Regions from separate parts of the Marinomonas sp. 63XJN7_7_ISO-PGPR-S23-202 genome, predicted to be linked through region 3. Evidence: predicted binding sites of a transcription regulator. Region 3 holds the regulator's gene; each other region holds the start of a gene.
The links. The regulator FliA, encoded in region 3, starts transcription of late flagellar genes. The targets are predictions, from matches to a motif close to CTAAAGTTNNNNNNNNNNCNGCCGATA.

Region 1: flgM (flagellar biosynthesis anti-sigma factor FlgM) is a predicted target of FliA. The motif match lies at 2,059-2,085, and genes of this name have one in related genera.
Region 2: AC0VYG_RS18500 (flagellin) is a predicted target of FliA. The motif match lies at 2,846-2,872, and genes of this name have one in related genera.

What each region holds. Positions count from the first base shown of each region.
Region 1 covers NZ_CM149677.1:4,002,096-4,007,128, forward strand. Annotated here, with positions in the region: gene AC0VYG_RS18565 (CheR family methyltransferase) at 1-134, opposite strand, end outside; gene AC0VYG_RS18570 (chemotaxis protein CheV) at 209-1,141, opposite strand; gene flgA (flagellar basal body P-ring formation chaperone FlgA) at 1,314-2,006, shown strand; gene flgM (flagellar biosynthesis anti-sigma factor FlgM) at 2,123-2,437, shown strand; gene AC0VYG_RS18585 (flagella synthesis protein FlgN) at 2,478-2,957, shown strand; gene AC0VYG_RS18590 (helix-turn-helix domain-containing protein) at 3,407-4,423, shown strand; gene AC0VYG_RS18595 (APC family permease) at 4,656-5,033, shown strand, end outside.
Region 2 covers NZ_CM149677.1:3,984,819-3,989,851, forward strand. Annotated here, with positions in the region: gene fliD (flagellar filament capping protein FliD) at 1-1,076, opposite strand, end outside; gene AC0VYG_RS18495 (flagellar protein FlaG) at 1,115-1,471, opposite strand; gene AC0VYG_RS18500 (flagellin) at 1,616-2,725, opposite strand; gene AC0VYG_RS18505 (HD-GYP domain-containing protein) at 3,079-4,638, opposite strand; gene flgL (flagellar hook-associated protein FlgL) at 4,660-5,033, opposite strand, start outside.
Region 3 covers NZ_CM149677.1:1,162,292-1,167,324, forward strand. Annotated here, with positions in the region: gene flhA (flagellar biosynthesis protein FlhA) at 1-434, shown strand, start outside; gene flhF (flagellar biosynthesis protein FlhF) at 535-1,827, shown strand; gene AC0VYG_RS05260 (RNA polymerase sigma factor FliA) at 1,925-2,665, shown strand; gene AC0VYG_RS05265 (chemotaxis response regulator CheY) at 2,721-3,101, shown strand; gene AC0VYG_RS05270 (protein phosphatase CheZ) at 3,111-3,902, shown strand; gene AC0VYG_RS05275 (chemotaxis protein CheA) at 3,915-5,033, shown strand, end outside.

The sequences.
Region 1 (5,033 bases), 2.4 Mb from region 3:
TCTAAGATCTTCCCTAATCGACTTGCCACTAAGTACTGTTTATTATCACTTAATGAAATGCCACATACTTTTTGAAGAAAATCTCGAAACCTTAAATAGCCGTTTGGTGTTATTGCATTCGTACTACTGAGCATTAGAACTCCTAAAACAGCAGCTAAAAGGATCAGACACAGCGTCAAAAATCATCAGAGTCACATCACACTTGCACTCAGTCATCGGATTGAATCTTGACCGTTTCGATCGCTAAGCGTGCTAGCTCATCAGGTTGGAACTTAGCCAAAAAGCCATCCGCTCCGACTTTTTTTACCATGGCCTCATTAAACACACCGCTTAACGATGTATGGAGTAGAATAAACAAATCTTGTAAACGGCTGTCATTACGAATGGCCGTGGTTAGCGTATAACCATCCATCTCAGGCATCTCAATATCAGAGATAACCATCGCAAATTCTTTCGTCACATCCGCGCCATCCGCCACCATACCTTGAAGATAATTCAGAGCTTCACGACCATCATTCAAAACCGTTGTAGCAAAACCCACTTGCTCCATACAGCGCTTAATCTGCTTACGAGCAACAGAGGAGTCATCTACGATCAAAATATGATGCTGCTTCGCATTACTTTGGATACCAGCGTTAATGATACCATCCGTAATATCCTGACGGGTTGGTGCAACCTCAGACAAAATTTGTTCCACATCAATAATTTCAACCATTTCTTTGTCAACCTGACAAACAGCGGTTAAGTAATTGTCATTAGATAAGCCTTTTGGGGGTGGCTGAATATCGCTCCAATTCATATTGACAATACGCTCAACACCGCGCACCAAAAACCCTTGAATACGACGGTTATATTCTGTGATGATGACAAAACATTGGGCAATGTTTTCAATCGGGCTAGCCCCTGTCGCCAGCCCCAGATCTAAAATAGGAATGGTGCCACCACGAATATGAGCCACACCTCGAACAACAGGACTACTGTGGGGCATGGAAGTTAGCTTAGGACACTGCAATACTTCTTTCACTTTAAACACGTTAATGCCATATATTTGCTTGCCATTTAAGCGAAAGAGCAGCAATTCCAGGCGGTTCTCCCCAACAAGTTGGGTACGCTGATTAACGCTATCGAGAACACTGGCCATAAAGCCTCCTATGTGTATTCGTAAATTCAGTATTCACTGAAACTAATTAATATTAAAATATATTCTCAATGATAGAGTGATTTTTGCTATTTTACTAATACCTTATAGTAACTCAATGTACTTAATGCATTAACTAAGAACGTACTCACTACTAAACTAAAGAGAGTAGACCATGCGACTAATAAGGCTAATGTTAGCCTTCTCTTGCCTTCAGGCCAGCACTACGTTTGCTTTGTCAATAGAAGATCAAGTTCAGAACTACATCAATAACGTTGAAATTCCTCGTCTATCAGGAAATTACCCTGATGCGTCGGTGTCCATTACCCTCAACAACAAAATCTCGCTTAGTTACCTGCCAACTTGCAAAGACAAACACATTCAAATAAAAAATCAGCGACCTAGTGCATCCAAACGCACCACCTACTCAATTAGCTGCAACCATCCAATGTGGAAGTCCTACCTCCCCGTCACTCAGAGCATTTTAATCCCTGCTTTTAAAACGCTCGAACCCATTAATAGAGGACAAGCTTTCACCAAACAGAATATTGGCATTGGCAACGTGGATTTAACCAATTTACGAGGTCAAGTATATACCCCCCAAAACCCACCTTATGGTCTTGTTGCTTCCAGAAATTTGCGCATCAACACCTTTATTTCTGATAACGTCACCCAAAAGCCCACCCTTATAAAAAAAGGCCATCAAGTCCTCATTACGGCCCAGAGTGGCAACATCACAGTTAAAATGAACGGTATTGCCCTGCAAAATGGCGTCGAAGGTCAACAAATACGAGTTAAAAATACCAGCTCAGGTAGAATAATATATGCAAAAGTTGTAACGGACAGTGAGGTTCTTGTAAACTACTGACTATTCTTTGGTCTATTTCGGTTTTTTATATCGACTTTTACGCAAAGTTTAACTAAAGTCTTACGAGCAATGGTCGTTAACAGAGACAGATAAATTATTTAAGGCGGTAAACCCCCATGGCAATACACTTTACAGGGTTATCCAATCAAAGCAGCGTCACGAAAAACGAGCGTGCCACGAAAGACGATGCGAATAAACACTCTGTTGATACCTCGTCGAACCCAAGTTCTAATAACTTAATGGCTGCGGATACAGTCAAACTCAGCGGGACGGCAAAAACACTGAAACATCAAGAATCACGCATTAATAGTATGCCTGAAATTGACCAGGAAAAGGTAGATCGTATCAAAAACGACCTAGCCTCTGGCAATTATAAAATAGATACACAGAAGCTTGCTCACAACATGGCTTCTATGGACTCATTGTTCTAGACTATAAGGCATCCTCTTATAGTCTAGCTCGGTCAATTTTATGATCCCTATCGAACCGGTTTTTATCAGAAGTAAAGAAATCCTCACAGAGCTCGTGATGCTTCTAGATAACGAGCGCTCAGCATATGGCCAACTAGACAACCAATCGATTGTTCAAATAGCGGAACAGAAAAGAGCATTGCTCGATGAAATGAGCATGCTGAATGAGCGCCGACTCAATATTTTGATTAAATTTAATATCTTGGACAGAGACAATCCCCTAGAAGACGACTTTAAGACTTGGCTTAAAGAGCAAGACAGCTCTATGGATGATACACGTTTACTGATATCTGAATGTGAAACACTGCTAAGTAAGTGCAAAACCAAAAATCAAACCAACGCCCGCATCCTTCACACCCTACAAAAACGTAACAAGCACCTTTTCGAGTTATTGCAAGGCCACAGTAGTAAAAATAAAGTGTACACAGCAAGAGGCTCAACCCAACCTGTAAGCAGTAAGCACACCTTAGGCCGTGCCTAAACATTACAGCCTATCTACAAAATCATCTATTTAACAATGTGATAAAGTGCACCTAAAAATGGGTAAAAAAGAAACGAAAATGCCCTTTCATAAAGCATATATTGGAAAATATGCACAAAATATAAACAACACTGACTTATATCAAAAAAATATATATTTCTCAAAATATGAGAACAAGATATTTTTTATCGCTAAAATTACTTACAGCTTTCACAAAAATCTTAGTTTTTTTCAACTTCAAAACCCCTGTAAAACCAATGATTAAACAACTATCTAGAATATAGTGGTTTATCCACCACCCTTTCATCTTCATCGTTCAGTCTTGTCTGTCAGCACAAAAAAACATACTTCCTTACATGCTCTTCATCTTCTCTTATAGAATCCATTGGCCTGTATTTTGCTTTGTTTACACAACAACACAATATAGTGATGAAAAAGAGGTAATGTCTATGGTGGCGGAACATCTTACTAACGGCTTTCGTAGTGAATCAGGTATTCATGAAATAACAGCACACAGTCAGATCCTAAGAGAGTGCCATCTCAATTATGAACAACTTTCGACAGGCCAGTTTGAGGGCTCTCTTAAAGAACTTTGGCTGGAAGGCATACAAATTTACGAAGAGAGTCTATCGAGATCCGTTTTTCAGTATGGTGAGTCCAGAAAAAACTCACTAAGCTTTTCAGTATTTAATCAACTCGACAGTGAGGCCCGTTGGCTAGGAAAGCCTATCCAAAAAGATGATGTATCTTGGTGTGGTTTTCAAGAAGAGCTGATGCTACAAACGCCAGAGAACTGTAGCTTACTCGTCGTTAGCGTACCCGAGGAACTCCTCTCTGACTTAACAGACAACCCCTACCCTAAAGTTGGAGCACTCACCAACAAAACTCTTGTTCAAGGTTTCAAGCATGAGTTTAATTCGATCCTCTCTAACATGAGCCAACATTCGTTATTGTTTAATCAACCTGCCGCCATCAAACAATTTAAAAGTGACATGCGAGAATTGGTGATGCTGCTTTTTCAAGCTCAAGAAAAAAGCCCTGAAAAAAGAAATATCTCACGGCAAAAAGCACAGCAAATTGTTTGTCAGGCTAGAAAAATTGTCTTAGAACACCCTGAAACCTCCCTAAACGTCGATGAGCTTTGTAAGATTTCACACACTTCTCGTCGAGCGTTACAAAACTGTTTTTTAAGAGTGACAGGCCAAAGCCCTGCGACTTTTTTAAAAAACATACGGCTCAACGCCGTTAGACGAAGCATGTTAAATGATCCCTATGACAATATTTGCAACATTGCGTCACAATGGGGGTTTTGGCACCTTTCTCAATTTACTTGTGACTACAAACGCCTATTTGGAGAACTACCATCACAAACATTGAGTGCACTTCGCTTCGCTCACAAAACGCATCAATCATCACCTACAGAAAGAAGTAGCCTAACAAACAGTCTCGACAACACCCTCATTTAATTTGTGACACATCCTGAGCCATTTCTTACTCACTAAAATGGACTTTACTACCACATAAAAGTCTTATTTTACGACACTAAAAAAGCGAAACGAGACCACAAAATAAAAATAATATTCTCATTTTATGATAATTATATTCATTTTAAAGAAAAAGTGCCGATTCTTGATAACACACTTTCTCGCCACTAAATAGACTGAATATATCCATCATAATTAGAAATAGGAACACGCAATGGAACATCCTAAATTGAAAAAAGAGAGCCTAGGGCTCTGGTCAGTCGTTTTTTTCGTTATTGCTGCAGCCTCACCTTTGACGGGTGCTGTTGGCGCCCTACCTATTGCTTTTATGGCAGGAAATGGTCCTGGTATTCCTGGCATTTATGTCGTTGCGGGAATTTTACTGATGCTATTTAGCTTTGGTTTTATTGCCATGAGCCGTCACGTTGTCAACTCAGGAGCGTTCTACTCATACATAAGTAAGGGGTTAGGCCCGTCGATTGGCTTAGGTGGGTTCTCCATCGCGATGCTAGCCTACTTATCCATGGTTTTTGCTGTGAGTTCTCTATTTGGTTTTTTTGCTAGCATTTTCTTATCTAGCAATTTCGGCATT
Region 2 (5,033 bases), 2.4 Mb from region 3:
ACAGAGCCCAAATTACCCGCCCCAGAATAACGAGTCATCAAACTACTAGACATACCCGATTGCAGGTTTCTTATCATACTATTGCCATTTAGTACGGAACCTTTTGCACTACTCTTATCTAGAATCGCCTCAAGGCTATTGTAGGACTTGACAAAGGTATTAAGAGAATCTTTGACTGTTTTCTTGTCAGATGTAACCTGAACACTTACTGGTTTTGAAACGGCTAAAGGTTTAATAACCAGTCCAGGAACGGTTTTATCGAAAGTATTAGAATCCTTGAATACTTTAATGCCATCAATAGTAATGATGGCATCTTTCGCATGACCATCTGCAGGCACTGACATACCATGATTGGCACCTTCTGTAGCCACAGAAGATAACGACAAAATATTTTTTGATAATGCAGGCTGCGTAAAGCTTTCAGCATCTGTTTTGCTCAAGGAGTCAGAAATAGGTACTTTGCTCTTAGGCGGAGGGTTGTCAGTCGCCGTTATCTTAAGTGTATTTCCTTTCCCCGCTTTGTCTGAACCAATGGTAAAAAAAGTATGTCCCTTACCATCATCAACAATGTTTGCAGAAACGCCAAAGTTATCTTTGGCGTTATTAATTTGACTTCTTAGGTCTGAAAGGGTTGTTTTTGGTTTAATATCAAGAGTGAAGGAATCCTTTCCGGCTTCAAATTTCAGCTTGCCGCCGTACTCGGCCAACACAGCATTGGCCGAAGGGAAGGTATCCGGTTTAGAAATAGTACGGCTACCTTTTGCAAGCTGCTCTACACCAATTAGATAATTTTCGTTGGACGCAGCGCCACCTGCTGAGACATCAAGAACTTTGGCATTATCAGGCTGATCAATAAGGGTATTATGACCAGTAAACAACATTTGATTGTCAAGCTTGTTGACTGACGCACTAAATTTATCGATGGCGGAGTTAATGGTTCCTAAAGCAGACAGTTTTGCGTTATACCCTTCTATTTTTTGATTGAAGAGTTTTACTTTATCGTCTTTCCTAGCGCTCACCAATTTGTTTACGAGAGAGTCAACATCTACCCCTGACCCTAATGAGCCTACCGCCATAATAAATCCCCTGATGCAGGTGCATCATCTCTATACACTTACGCTTGGCCGTTAAAAAGAACACCTTTAATATCACTCACTTGCGTAGCAACGTCATGAATTTGTTTAGACATTTTTAGATATTCTTCCGTCGGTATCTGTCGTACAACATTACCCGTAGACTGATCGACGACTCGTACAATACTATCACGACCATCATCTGACATTTCAAATTGAAGACGAAGATTGAGTTGCGATAGATTTTTATTCATCTGTTCAATATCATCTGGGCGAATTTTCTGAGAATCAGCAGCCCCTTGACCATCTTCTTTTTTATTATGGGTTGCATTTGCTCCAGAAGAGTTCTGAACAGTTGCTCCTTCAGATTGACGATGAGCACGTACTTCGTCGCCCATGCGTTGATCCTTCCTAAATTGCAAACTACTAAATGTCTGGTTTGAAGCATCAGTTGAATTAATCGACATACTATATGCCCTCTATTAGCAAAACAACCTAGTAGCCACTATAGACTACTAGGTTATTTTTGCCGTTGAGTTATCTTAGCCCAATAATGACAACGCTGTTTGTGGACGCTGATTTGCTTGAGCTAAAATAGAAGAGCTAGCTTTCTGAAGAATTTGCGCATTGGTTAATGCTGCAGTTTCTTTAGCATAATCAGTATCTTTAATACGAGCACGAGCAGAAGATACATTCTCAGAGATATTACTCAAGTTATTGATAGTAGCACCAAACCGGTTTTGAACCGCACCCAACTCAGCACGTTTAGAGTCAATCGCTTGAACCATACCATCGATAATAGATATCATACTCTGGGCATTAGCCATACTTGTCACTGAAGGCGTTGCAAAACCTTTTGATGGGTCACCAAAGTTGCGAGATCTATCTGGCACTTGAGGTGGTTTTGGCGCATTTGGATCAACATATACTTCGCCACGAGCTTGAGCCTCAGCACGTGCTTTGATTTCAGGGTCAACATATGTTTTACCTTCTTTCTCTGCCGCGGCTTTGTCAGCTGCTTTCTGTTGGGCTTTTTGGGTGTCATAAGCTTGCAAGCGAACTTCATAGCTCTCTTGTGCTTTTTTGTAATCATTCTCCTTCTTAGCATCAGAAGACAAACCATCCATGGTAAAGCCGCCGTTGTCTGCGTAATCTTTATTATCGCCTTTGGTCATATCAAAACTAATCGTTTGATTTGAGTCCGCACCGACTTGGAACACACCTTTATAGGTACCATCAAGTAAGTTACGACCACCAAAAGTAGTATCAGACGCAACACGGTTAATCTCAGTTGACAACTGGTTAACCTCTTGTTGAATCGCTTTACGGTCTTGGTTTGTGTTTGAACCGTTAGCAGCTTGAATAGAAAGAGTACGCATACGCTGCAGCATGTTGGTCGATTCATTCAAAGAACCTTCAGCTGTTTGAGCAACAGAAATACCATCATTCGCGTTTCGTACTGACTGGTTCAAACCATTAATCTGGGAAGTTAAACGGTCGCTAATTTGCAAACCAGCAGCATCATCAGCAGCACTGTTTATACGGTTACCAGACGATAGGCGCTCGTACGCTTTATCCAATGCTTTACCCGATTTCATCAGCTGGTTCTGAGCATTTAAAGAAGAAGTATTTGTGTTTACATATAAAGCCATTTTGCTTTCTCCTGAGTGATAAAAAAGAGAGATAACGCTCTAAAATCAACTTGGCACTCACATACACCGCGATCTACCAAATGCTCGTTTGAATTGTGTTATCAAACTCCATATACCCTTTATCGACACTCTATTTTCAATCTTTAACCTTTTTTTCTATTTTTTTCTATTTTCTCTGAAAGCCCTTTACATTGAGGATAACAAAGGCCAATACGCCAAGAATCCCCACGATCGTATGTAAAAAATGACTATTTAAATCTTATTTACAATTTACTACAAACAAAAAAATACTCATGACAACAACAGGTCGTCGTGATACGGCGCATGCAGCATGTCTATAGAGGGAAAGTACATTAAGAAAGGTAGTTAATAAACTGAATTCCCAAAGACTGAGGCACAATATCTTTGATGATTTTAGTGCTCTCCTGAGAGTAGCCGGGTTTACTCAGATCAATATCTGATACCGCAATGAAACTCTTATGAGTCAGGCTATACACCTGACGAACTAAAGCAGGCTCCAAAGAAGCATTTAGGGTCAATACAAAACCTACGCGACCATTCGACAACACAATACAGGAGCCCACTGGTATTTTTCCAATGCTTTTTAGAAAAACCTCTAAGAGAGATTTATCAAATGCCAGTCCTGCCTCTTTTTTTAATTGCTGACGCGCTCGCAATGGTCCCATGGACTGCTTGTGAACTTGCTCCGAGGTCATAGCATCATAAGCATCAATAATGCCAGCTATTTTTCCGTACACAGAGATTTCTTGATCCTGCTTTCCATGGGGATACCCCGCACCATCCACTCTTTCGTGGTGATCGATCAACATTTGGTAAGCCACTTTAGGGATACTGTCACTCTGCTTAAACATTTGCTCACCAAATGTGATGTGTTTTCGAAACAAGTCAAATTCGGCCTCCGTCATTTTTCCTGCCTTATGGCTGATGGCCATGGGCAAACGAAAACGCCCCAGATCAAAAAGTAGACCACCCAATGCAATGGCTTCAATATAGGGCTCAGATAATGCTAAGGCTTTGGCAAAATGAATACCCAATACCGCTACCCCCATTGCATGTTGCTCTAGGTAAGTAGAAGCGTCTTTTATATGACGAATAGCAAGCAGAGCAAAAGAGTTACGGGTATAAGATTGCATCAATTGCTGACAAAATGCCCGTAGTTTATCTATGTCTAATGGGGAGCCCGTTTTAGCTATGTCTGCCTGATCCCTGAGTAAAAGGTAACCATCATCAAACAACTTTAGCGCTTTGATAACCTCATCATTAAATGAAGTCGGTGCCAGTTTTTTCTCTGCTAAGCTGGTCTTAGCTTGACGTTGTGAAGACAAGGAGGTCGATGCGTTTTCCTGAGACTCGTCCGTTTCTTTTTCAGCTTTTTCTGCTCTATTTCCCTTTTTTGTCTTATCCGCTTGTTGTGCCTTATAAGCGAGAATGTACTCACGGGTATTATCATCAAGCTCTTGACGGAAATACTTAAACAGACTTTGACCTTTATTGGCTTTATCCCGCCAATCTTTGGTGGTTAATGAACTATGAATCTTCTTTAAGCTTTTTACTGTTTTCCCTTGAGTCATGGAGTAGCACAGCAACAAAAATCGTTCTTGTGCGTCATACAGACGCTCTCGCTTTGTATTCAATAGTTTTTCAAAGGTAAAAGAAGGGTCATAGGGCAAGAAGTCGGTTTCTAATGCAGGCCTTACTAAATCAAACGTCACTTGACGCATGGCGACACTAGCAATACGACTTTTTCTCCCACGTGTTCGGATCAAACTACGAATATGTTTGTGATTAAGAACTTCACTCTTAATGCCAAATTGACTGAGAATTTCATCAAGGTTAAAGAACCCTGAACTCAAATCAGTCCCAAAACATGACTCCACTTGAAACGCTGACATCACTCACTACCTTCCAAGCCATCAAATTTTGTTGAATAAAGACAAATTATTCATTCTAGTAAATAACTTCTGCGAAGCATTTAAGGCCGTTTCAGACGAGGATAACTCAGTCGCTGCTTTTCCCATATCCAGCCCAGCCACCCGCTCCTGAGCCATGGTATTGGCCATCTGGTTCGCTGTGGAAAAATCACCCCGTTCCGTCATGCTATTGAGCCTCGCTCCCACCATTGAGCGCACGCGGCCAATCGATGTCTGAGTATTATTAATACTGACTTGCCCATTTTTCAAAGCAATGTCGAGAGCGTCACTTGATGCATGAGGGTCTTTCATCACTTTTATTGTATTACGTAGCACATTGACCACATTGTCACGCTCAGGTTTATTAAAATCAACGT
Region 3 (5,033 bases):
CTGAAGCCATCATGGGGGTGCAGCCGAAAAGCCAGGATCCTATGGTATTAACCGCAGCCGTTCGAACGGCCTTGTCTCGTTTGATTATTCAAACTTTGGCGGATGGGGTAGAGGAGATTCCTGTGCTGACGCTTGATCCTCAGTTAGAAAAAATGCTGATGCAAACAGTTCAGCAGAGTCAGCAATCAGGTATTAAGAATGAAGAAGCACTTATTTTAGAGCCGAAAATGGCCGAGCAGTTACAATCTTCCCTTAAACAGTCTGCAGAACAGCAGGAAGCAATGGGAAATACACCTATACTGATAGTGTCAGCGCCAATCAGACCAATGCTAGCACGCTTTATGCGCTATGGTATGGTGAATATGTCCGTTTTATCTTACCAAGAAGTGCCAGACCATAAACGAATTACTGTTGTAGGTGTGATTGGTCAATAGTCTGTAGCAATTGTGATCAATTAGTCTCTATATTTATCAAAGTCTTTCGGGTAAGCTATGGATTTGTAAGGCTAAATACACTAAAAGGATTCCATTATACATGCAAATTAGGCGGTTTCGAGCTCCCGACATGCGCCAAGCGATACGGAAAGTCCGTGACGCTGTGGGCCCTGATGCGGTTATTTTATCGAATCAACGCCTCCCTACTGGTGAGATAGAGATTGTCATTGCGTTGGACTATGATGGTTCTTTGCCTTCTAGTATGGTGCAAAAAAAGCCTTCTACATCAACATATAGACCCTCTGAAGAGCGTCAAAAAGAGGCTTATCAAGATCCTTCGGCTGAGTATTTTGAACGTATAGAAAAGGCAAAGCAGCAAACGCCAACAGACACCAGTCCTAAATCATCATCGCCATCATTTAGTATGCCGCCTCTTGAAGAGGATGAAGATGAACCAGTATTGGAAGAAGCGCTTTCTCTAAAACAGAATAAAGAGAGTGTTAACCAACTTCATGCTATGGAGCAGGAGCTACATCGTGTTAAAGAAATGTTGGAGCAACAGCGCCAGCAGTCGACGACGCAACCTAAAGAAAACTCCGTTGAGGCGAAAGCCCGAGAGAAGTTAAAGCGCCTGGGCTTGTCTGATTTGGTGACCTCTCGTCTTTTAGATGATATCGATCTAAAAGGCCGAGAGGATGATTGGAATCGATTGCTTGCTCATCTTGCGGATTATATTCCTGTGCGCTCAAGTTCGGCAGAACTGAAAGGATGCATTGCTTTTATGGGGCCGACAGGGGTAGGAAAAACGACTTCTATTGGTAAAATTGCGGCCCAGCATGTTTTAAAATACGGTTCAGACAGTATTGTGTTGGTGACAACCGATACCTATCGGATTGCCGCTCATGAGCAATTACGTACTTTTGGTCGCATTTTAAATGTTCCGGTAGAAGTCGTGAATGAATACTCTGATTTAAATGAAGTACTTGCTAAATACGCTCATTATTCTTTAGTTTTAGTGGATACTGCGGGGATGAATCCAAGGGATTCTAACCTTGAACGACAATTGCTAATGATCAAAAGAGCACGTTCCAGTTTGAAAAAACTGTTAGTTTTACCTTGTACAAGTCAAAGACAGGTGCTTAAGTCTGTCGTTGACGTGTATTCTCAAGTTCAGCTAGATGGGTGTGTATTAAGTAAATTAGACGAGTCAGCGTCTCTTGGTGAAGCTATTAGCGTGGTTATCGAAGAGGGTTTACCTGTTGTTTACATCGCCGATGGACAAAGAATTCCAGATGATATAGAACCTGCTCGTGCGCACAATTTAATCAGCCGAGCTGTTTATACCGCAGAGCACTACAGCCAGATCTATGGGTCACTAAGATATGGTAGTTAGTAAAATTATGTTATTTGGATGAGCGCGATACGGAACTATGTAGTACAGTTATTCTGTGCATCAGACTCAAATAGTAAAAGGTTGCTGATTTATTTTTATGCAGACCAAAAACGGATACGACACCTATACTAGAAAAGCGACATTATCGATTGATGCCATTGTCGAGCAATACGGCTATTTAGTAAAAAAAATCGCTTATCACTTATTAGCGCGTTTACCCAATACTGTGGACGTAAACGATCTGACGCAAGCCGGAATGATGGGGTTGATAGAGGCCTATAAACGTTTTGAGTCTGATAAGGGCGCCAGTTTTGAAACCTATGCTGGCATCCGGATTCGTGGCTCTATCATGGATGAAATTCGTAAGACCGATTGGGCTCCTCGCTCGGTAAGGCGCAATGGACGAGCGGTAAGTGCTGCCATTAAAGAACTCGAGGCTAAAGCTGGGCGTGATGTTTCCGATATGGAAGTAGCGGCCCATATGAATATCAGTATTGAGGAATACCACGATATCATTCACTCATCGATGACGACACAGCTGTTTAGCTATGAAGAAATGTTGGAGTCGGATGATGGCGGTGTACTAGATACATTCAGTGATGAAGTAAGTTCTACCCCTTACTTTTTGGCTGAAGAAAGTGGGTTTCAAGATCAATTAGCAAATGAAATTGATCAATTACCAGAAAGAGAAAAACTGGTCTTATCTTTATATTATAATGATGAATTGAATTTAAAAGAAATTGGCGCGGTTTTAGGTGTTAGTGAATCGAGGGTCAGTCAAATTCATAGTCAGGCTGCTCTTAGATTAAGAGCTCGATTAAGTGATTGGCGAGATTAAATTATGAATTGTGAAATACTACCTTTGGGTTGTGGAGGTTGCATTGGATAAAAACATGAAGATCCTGATTGTTGATGATTTCTCGACAATGAGACGTATCATCAAAAACTTGTTACGGGATTTGGGATTTACCAATACAGTTGAAGCGGATGATGGAACGACGGCATTACCGATTCTTCAAGCAGGGACAATTGACTTCCTAGTAACCGATTGGAATATGCCCGGCATGACAGGAATTGAATTGCTTCGAGCGGTTAGGGCTGATGATAAACTTAAAAGTATTCCTGTATTGATGGTAACAGCGGAAGCCAAACGTGATCAGATTATTGCTGCGGCTCAAGCCGGGGTAAATGGTTATGTTGTTAAGCCTTTTACTGCCGTCGCACTCAAAGAAAAAATTGAGAAAATATTCGAACGAATAGATGCTGCTAAATAGGGGCTTTTGATGTCAAAGAAACTTGAATCAGGCTTGGGGGATTTTGAATCCCTAGTGAAGGATGGTGCTGTTGATCTTTTGAATCATATTGAAGTCGGTGACTTTAGTAGTGCGATAAAGGTTATTCAAGAGCTTAGCGAGGCTCGACATAATAGTTTCTATAAAGAAGTCGGGACGCTAACAAGAAGTCTCCATGACGCAATTCGCGATTTTCAAGTTGATTCAATGGACTTGGTGGTGGGTGAAGGGCATTCTGAATCTGGTAATACTAAAATTACAGATGCCTCTGATCGGTTGAAATATGTTATTGAATTAACAAGTTCAGCGGCCAATAAGACCATGGATATGGTGGATGGAAGTGTTCCTGTTGCGAGTGAATTACAAAGCCAAGCAAGAGCATTAAGAAAAGATTGGAATCGTTTGATTCAACGTGATTTATCGCCTCAAGAGTTTCGCGAATTGTATAAGCGTATTGATGGGTTTTTAAAGTATGCGGATGACAGTGCGACGACCTTACATTCCAACCTAAATACAATTCTTTTAGAGCAAGGTTATCAAGATTTAACTGGCCAAGTAATTACGAGAGTAAATGATCTAATTCGAGATGTAGAAGAACGCCTTGTGCATCTCGTTGCTGTTGCAGGACGTGTTGATAGTATCTCCGGAATGGAGCATGACGATAGTGAAGCCGAGCACGACGACACTCGTGGTCATGGTCCAGCTATTAATAAACAAAACAACCCAGAAGTACTGAATAGTCAAGACGAAGTAGACGACTTGCTATCAAGTCTTGGTTTCTAAAGGGAGCTGAGGATGAGTTTCGAGGTCGATGAAGAAATTTTACAGGATTTTTTGGTAGAAGCTGGAGAGATCCTGGAACAGCTTTCCGAACAATTAGTAGATCTAGAGCAAAACCCAGACGATAAGCAGTTATTGAATGCTATCTTTAGGGGGTTTCATACCGTTAAAGGGGGAGCGGGTTTTTTACAGTTAACGGCACTGGTCGATTGTTGTCATTATGCGGAAAACGTATTTGATATCTTACGTAATGGCCAGCGGACTATTAATTCCGACTTGATGGATGTGGTTCTGCAGGCTCTTGATGCCGTCAATGAAATGTTTGAAGCCGTTCGTTCTGGTAATGAACCCGAACGTGCTGATCCAGATCTGATTCAGGCTCTTAGTGTGTATGCAAAACCTCCGACGGCTGAAGAATTAGCCGGGGGGAGCGATGCTGCCGATGAAGAGCAAGACGATGAGTTATCTGATGAAAGCATCGCGGCTACTGAAGAAGACGAAGTTGTTGAAGAAGAGCTAATCGATGACTCATCCGAGGCGAGTGGGGCGGAAGAACCTGCAGATATTACCGACGATGAATTTGAGTCTTTGCTTAATGCGCTAGGAGGAGAGGATACCCCAGACAGTAAAGCCGCAGAAGCAGAGGTGAGTTCAGGTGATGCGTCTGATGAAATTACCGAGGATGAATTTGATCAGTTGCTTGATAAACTGCATGGTAATGGTGCGCCGGGTCTTGACATTGACAGTGCCAAGGAGGCTAAAAGTAACGATCATTCCGAAAGTGTATCAGAAGAACCGTCTGCCGAGTCTGATGAAATTACGGAAGACGAGTTTGAAAAATTACTCGACCAATTACACGGTGGAAGTGCGCCTGGTCTAGATAGTACTGATCAAGCTCAGGAAAATAAGGCAACAGAAGCTAGCGCAACAGAAGACGTTGCCCCTTCAGAAGACAAAAAGTCGAACAGCGAACCAAGTGCTTCTAGTGCTGATTCAGATTTGATTACAGAAGATGAGTTTGAGTCTTTACTGGATAGTCTTCATGGTAAGAAGGGGGCACCTAAAGGGGACACTGGAACGGCTAGTGCTAAGAAAGAAGCGCCAGCGAAACCGAAAGTAGCCCCTAAGAAGGCG